Mesorhizobium opportunistum WSM2075: one gene and its partner. The protein of the gene in region 2 interacts with the protein of the main gene of each other region in a pairwise test. Links are inferred from orthologs where the notes say so. Each region holds a gene or a part of one and is shown on either strand. Other genes may lie near its edges. The genes, in order: cysE and cysK.

Evidence for each region.
Region 1: the proteins of cysK (region 2) and cysE interact in binary tests that used the Escherichia coli proteins (3 or more experiments, as listed by UniProt). The link is inferred for Mesorhizobium opportunistum WSM2075 from one-to-one orthologs.

The regions. Positions count from the first base shown.
Region 1 is NC_015675.1:4,831,410-4,834,601, forward strand. The notes cover bases 246-3,119. They hold cysE (serine O-acetyltransferase), read right to left. Parts: upstream 2,170-3,119; coding sequence 1,321-2,169; downstream 246-1,320. Other genes in these bases: MESOP_RS23300 (hypothetical protein), read left to right, coding at 246-908; MESOP_RS23305 (DUF3126 family protein), read right to left, coding at 965-1,168; MESOP_RS23315 (HD domain-containing protein), read left to right, coding at 2,315-2,920. In the rest of the region: MESOP_RS23295 (DUF6949 family protein), read right to left, coding at 1-53; more of MESOP_RS23300, read left to right, coding at 177-245; MESOP_RS23325 (alpha/beta fold hydrolase), read right to left, coding at 3,156-3,192.
Region 2 is NC_015675.1:854,210-857,417, reverse strand. Bases 28-2,917 are described here. They hold cysK (cysteine synthase A), read right to left. Parts: upstream 2,018-2,917; coding sequence 1,037-2,017; downstream 28-1,036. Other genes in these bases: MESOP_RS03990 (LysE family translocator), read right to left, coding at 2,199-2,816; MESOP_RS04000 (glutathione S-transferase family protein), read right to left, coding at 70-696; MESOP_RS04005 (RNA polymerase sigma factor), read left to right, coding at 28-66. Outside these bases: more of MESOP_RS04005, read left to right, coding at 1-27; MESOP_RS03985 (PQQ-dependent sugar dehydrogenase), read right to left, coding at 2,965-3,208.

The DNA of each region.
Region 1 (3,192 bases), 4.0 Mb from region 2 along the record:
CAGACAGTCAGCCCGACGACAAAAGCGAACAGGAAGGGTTCCATATCAGTCATCTTAACCTTCCATTTACCATGAAATCGCACAGTCGTTTCAGCAAGGCTGCAAGAGCCGTGCCGAGCGATGTGTGCCGCCGAGGGACACCCAAGGCGCATGGCAAGCTGGATCCGAGGACCGAGATGAAACAGGCAACGATCGCCGACGGCCCCGAGCTCACCGTGGTCGATTCCGTGCTGATGAAGCGGGTGTTCTACGCCTTCGCGGCGCTGGCCTTGCTGTCGATCGCCATCAGCCTTGGCGGCAAATGGTTCGGGCACTCCATCGCCATGGCCGGCTATACGGACGATCCGACCATCCATCAGGTGGTCATCGGCAACAATGTCATTGCCGTTCCAGCCAACACCATCCGGTTCGCCCAGGCCCGGCGCGACGGCATCGCCTCGCGTCTCGACCTTTATCTTCGCTATCCGCAGATGGACGGCTTCAGTGCGGCGGCGAGCGACGACTTCAATCACACCGGGACAGCCAAGAACATCATTTTCCTGTCCTTCGAACAGCAGATGATGTCGCGCGACATGAGCGGCCGGTTCGCGCCGATCTACAGTGCTCTGATCGTCCAGCCCGGCATTCCCGGGCCTGGCGGCACGACGGTCTACGGCTTCAACGAGAAGTCAGGCTACCTGAACGAGGTGCTGGTCGTCGGCAAGCGGGAGGGCAAGGACCCCTTCGTGGCGCGATGCCTGAGCGGGCCGAGCGCCGGCGAATCGCTGGCGCCCTGCGAGCGGGATATCCATGTCGGCGAGGATCTCAGCCTCACCTATCGTTTTCCGAAAGAGTTTCTCGATGATTGGCAGGCGCTCGACGCGGCAATGACGGACGAGGCCGCGCGAATCCTGAAAACCGGGCACTGACGGACAGGTGCCGAGGCCGGCCGCGCTCGACGCGGCCCGCCATGAAAATAGCTGGCTCAGGCCAGATCGATGTCGAGGATCGCCATCGAGAAATTGTAGTCGCCGTCGTCCTCATCCTTGAAGACGATGCCGAGGAACTCTTCACCGACATAGACTTCGGCCGAATCCTCTTTGCGCGGCCGTGCCTTGACCATAAGCTTGGGGTTCTGGAAGACGCGCTTGAAATAGGCGTCCAGCTTTCTGATTTCGTCCGGCTTCAACAGTCTTCTCCGATCATCGGGCTTGCTGGTTTGAAGGGCGCTTCTGGCACGTCGACAATGGCGATGTAAAGGCAAGCCCGCTGTATTGCACCGGAAGCCGCAGCGCCGCCGGGCAATCGCGATCACGCCAGGCAGCACGCCGGCGTGGAAAATCAGATGTCGAAGCTGACCACCTGGTCCATCGTCTGCGACGGCAGCAACTGGTCCATCTGGCGCGAAGGCTGATCGCAGCCGGTCTCGCCGACGACACGGGCCGGCACGCCGGCAACGGTCTTGTTGTGCGGCACCGGTGACAGCACCACCGAGCCGGCGGCGATCTTGGAGCAGTGGCCGATCTCGATGTTGCCGAGGATCTTGGCGCCGGCGCCGATCAGCACGCCACGGCGGATCTTGGGGTGGCGGTCGCCGCCGGCCTTGCCGGTGCCGCCCAGCGTCACGCCGTGCAGAATCGATACGTCGTCCTCGATGACCGCGGTCTCGCCGACGACGAGGCCGGTGGCGTGATCGATGAAGATGCCCATGCCGATGCGCGCGGCCGGGTTGATGTCGGTCTGGAAGACCGAGGACGAGCGGCTCTGCAGGTAGAGCGCGAAATCCTTGCGACCCTGGTTCCACAGCCAATGCGCCAGCCGATGGGTCTGGATGGCGTGAAAGCCCTTGAAATAAAGAACCGGCATGATGAACCGGTCGCAGGCCGGGTCGCGGTCATAATAGGCCTGGATGTCGACGCGCACCGTGGTCGGCCAGCCCTTGTCGTCGGCCAGCATCGATTTGAAGGTCTGGCGGATGAGGTCGGAGCCGATATCCTGATGGGCGAGCCGCTCGGCGATCCGGTGGATCACGGCCTCTTCCAGGCTCTCCTGATTGAGGATCGTCGAATAGAGGAAGGCGGCAAGCAGCGGATCGCGGTTGACCGCTTCCATCGCTTCGTCACGGATCGAACGCCAGATCGGATCGACCGGCTGCAACGCGCTGTGGCGGGAAATGCTGATGCTGTTCATCGACGTCTTGTCCTGCGTCCTGCTAGCTTGCCTGTGGTGCTGCCTGCTATCCGGCCGCACATATAGGCCAGATCATAGCACGATTGAACTCAATTTTCCTTAGTGCTCTGTCAAATGGATTTGGTTCGCAGGAATTCAAGCAGCCATGGAAAACGAACCCTTGATCGACAATGCAGTGAAAACCGAGCTTTCGGCGCTCTACCAGGCAAAGGGCCGCCACTACCACAACCTTGCCCACATCGAGGCGATGCTGGCGCTGGCTGGCGACTATCGGCGGCTGCTCAGCGACCCCCAGGCCGTCGAGGCGGCAATCTGGTTCCACGACGCCATCTACGACAGCAAGGCCAAGGACAATGAGGCCAAAAGTGCGGCTCTTGCCGAGAAATGGCTCGCAGGCCGCATCGATGCCGGGCGCCTGAGCCGTATCAGCGCGATGATCCTGGCCACCGCAACGCATGAACCGCCCCGGTTCGACGACGCAACGGCGACGCGGGACGCCAGCCTGTTCCTCGACATGGATCTGTCGATCCTGGGTGCCGGGCCGGATGCTTTCGACGCCTATGAGCGCGCGGTCCGCCGCGAATATGACTGGGTCGAGGAGCCGATGTGGCGTGCCGGCCGCGGCGCGGTGCTGACGAATTTCCTTGCCCGTCCGCACATCTTCCACACGGAGGAATTTCGCCAACGTTTCGAGCCGCAGGCCAGGCTGAACATGGCACGGTCGCTGGAGGCGCTGCAGAAGCCTGCGTGATCGGTCCCCGCGACGCCCTTGTGTAGGTCACCTTAAGTAGTTCGTGCCACCGGGGCAGTATCGAACAGGGCCCCGAGAAACGCCTGGACAAGCGAGCGCTGGGCATCGGTCTTGCGGTAGGCGACCCGGTGGATGGAGCTGAACGCATAGGCCCTCGGCTTGATTGCTGTGCGTGCTCGCAAAGTCGGTTCAAGGCCCAAGGGGCCGAGACTGAGCCCGGCACTGGCGCGCAGCTTCAAAGCGGATGTTCGGCGTAGAACTCCAGCACGCGC
Region 2 (3,208 bases):
GGCCTCGAGCGCGACCCGGCGGTACGACGCTTCCTGCAAGGCAAACGGGCAGCGCTGCGAAATTGACCTTCAGCCCGGCCACATCTCGTGCGAGGTGTTGAGCGTCTTCATCAGCGGATGGCCGCGCAGTCGCGCCCATAAGCGTTCGATGTTCGGCCATGCCATCCGCGCGCTCTCGATGTCTGGATGCCAGGCCACCAGCATGATGAGATAGATGTCGGCCAGCGACAGGCCGTCGCCGACCAGCCAGTCACGGCCTTTGAGCGCGTTGTCGAGAACGGCGAAGCCACGATCCATCTCGGCGACCGCGGCCTGCTTGACGGCCTTCGTGCCGTCGGCATCGGACGTGTAGCGAGGCGCGTAGTAGAAACGCAGCACCGCCGGATAGAGCACCGAAGACATGAAGGCCATCCAGCGCAGGAAATCGACGCGAGCCGGCGCGCCGATCGCCGGCGCCAGGCCGGCCTCGGGATGGCGCTCGGCCAGCAGGATGCAGATCGCCGCCGATTCGGTCATCGACCGCCCGTCCGGCAAGATCAGCACCGGCACCTGGTTCAGCGGGCTGATGTCGAGAAAGGCGGGATCCGGCCGGTCGGTCTTCGGCACGTCGATCTGCTCGAACGGAGCGTTCGCCAGCGCCAGCGCCGCCTCGACGACGAAGCCGCCGCTGCCGGGACGTGTGTAGAGCTTGTACATTGGATTCTCCCCCGGCCCGAAAGAAGACGGACCGGGGGCGATATGAACCGGAAGCAGGGTGGGGCTCAAGCGGGTGGCGGTCGCCACGGCTGGTTTTTTCAGCGGGCCAGGATTGCTATGCAACCTTGAAAATTGGCGAAAGCAGTGAGGCGCGTAATCTCCCCCTCGAGGGGGAGATGTCGCCGAAGGCGACAGAGGGGGTCGCCTCACATAGAGCGCCAACTTTCATCTCTCGCAAGGAGATCGCATCCGGTCGAACCGACCCCCTCTGGCCTGCCGGCCATCTTCCCCTCAAGGGGGGAGATTATGCTTTTCGAACGCGGCGCGAACGGCTGTGAAACTACGCCCCGAGACCTTCAAACAGGATCGTCGACAGATAGCGTTCGGCGAAGTCGGGGATGACCACGACCAGGGTCTTGTCCTTGTTTTCCGGCCGCGAGCCGACGACGATTGCCGCCTGCAAGGCGGCACCCGAAGAAATGCCGACCGGCACGCCCTCGAGGCGGGCGACAAGACGGGCATTGGCGACGGAGTCCTCGTTCGAGACCTTGACGATCTCGTCATAGATCGTGGTGTCGAGGATTTTCGGCGCGAAGCCGGCGCCGATGCCCTGGATCTTGTGCGGGCCGGGCTGGCCGCCCGACAGCACCGGCGATGCCTCCGGCTCGACGGCGACGACATGCAGCGAGGGCTTGTGCTTTTTCAGCACCTGGCCGACGCCGGTGATCGTGCCGCCGGTGCCGATGCCGGCGACGAAGATGTCGACCTCGCCATGCGTGTCGTTCCAGATCTCCTCGGCCGTCGTCTTGCGGTGGATCTCCGGGTTGGCCGGGTTTTCGAACTGCTGCGGGATGATCGCGTTGGGGATGGTCGCGGCCAGCTCGTCGGCCTTGGCGATGGCGCCCTTCATGCCTTTCGGGCCCTCGGTCAGCACCAGTTCGGCACCGAGCAGCGCAAGCATCTTGCGGCGCTCGACCGACATCGTCTCCGGCATGGTCAGGATCAGCTTGTAGCCCTTGGCGGCGGCGGCGAAGGCGAGCGCGATGCCGGTGTTGCCCGAGGTCGGTTCGATCAGCGTGGTCTTGCCGGGAGAAATCTTGCCGGCCGCCTCCAGCGCCTCGATCATCGCCACGCCGATGCGGTCCTTGACCGAAGCGATCGGGTTGAAGAATTCGAGCTTGGCGACGAGCTTGGCTACGATGCCCTTCTCCTTGGCGAATTTGTCGAGCCGCACCAGGGGCGTGTCGCCGATCGTGTCGGTGATGGAATTGTAGATGCGGCCGCGGCCGGGGGCGCGGGCGGAGGTGACGGGCTTGTTCATTGGTTTCGCTCCCAGGAGTCAGGCAAGTAATTTCAGGCAATTGGCGGCAAAGGGCCTTCGGTCGCGCAAGATAGACCGTCAGCGAAGAATATCCGAGTGGGGCGCATCTCTAAAGCGCCTGCGTCTCGGAAAAGCGTTTTCCGAAAAGGCCGATATCTGGAATATTTTGGCCGAGCAGGGGCTATTGGCGGGCAGCGATCGCCGCCGCGGCGCCGACCATGAAGCCGGCGGCGGTGCGGTTCAGCACCCTTAGCGCACGCGGCGATTTCAGGAACCAGCGCGCCTTGGCGGCCAGCGCAAGGTAGGGCACCAGCACGACGAACAGCACGACGATCGTCAGCGCGACGAGAATGCCGTAGTCGGCCAGCGTGATGGTCTTCAGGTCGACGATGGTCGGCGTGATCGCCAGGTAGAAGATCATCGTTTTCGGATTGCCGAGCGTGACGGTCAGCCCGGCGAGGAAACTCGACGCCAGTCCACCCTTGCCCTTCCGGGCTTCGACGGTTTCGGGTGTGATGCCGGCGGTCCAGAAGCGCCAGCCGAGAAATGCCAGATACGCGACGCCGGCCCATTTGATCGCCAGGAACACCATGCCGAAAGTCTGCGCGACGAAGGCGAGGCCGAGCACCACGGCGGTCAGGTAGGTGAGGTCGCCGAGCATCAGGCCAAAGGACATGGCCAGCGATGAGCGGAAGCCGGAGCCGAGCGCCCGCGCGACAAGCGCGGTGACGCCGGGACCTGGAATGGCAGCGGCTATGCCAAGGGCGGCACTGTAGGCGAGAAAGCCGGTGAGGGTCATGGCTGGTGGTCCCAGATTGGCCTGCCTTGTCGCATGGAACGGACCAGAATTGAATTCTCTGGGGACGGAATCCATTGCACCAGACATCCGAGATACGTCGCGCTGGCCCGCTCATCCGGGTGACGGGGCCTGCGCCGGCGCTGCAGGATCAGGAACGGCCGTCGCCATAGGTCACGCGCCAGATGGTGCCGTTGCCGTCTTCGGTCACGATCAGCGCGCCATCCTTGGCCACCGTCACGCCGACCGGCCGGCCCCACACCTCGCCGTTGGAGACGACGAAGCCGGTCATGAAATCCTCGTATTCACCGGTCGGCTTGCCATCCCTGAACAGCAGGCGCACGACCTTGTAGCCGGTCCGGTTGCCACGGTTCCACGAACCGTGGAGGGCGACG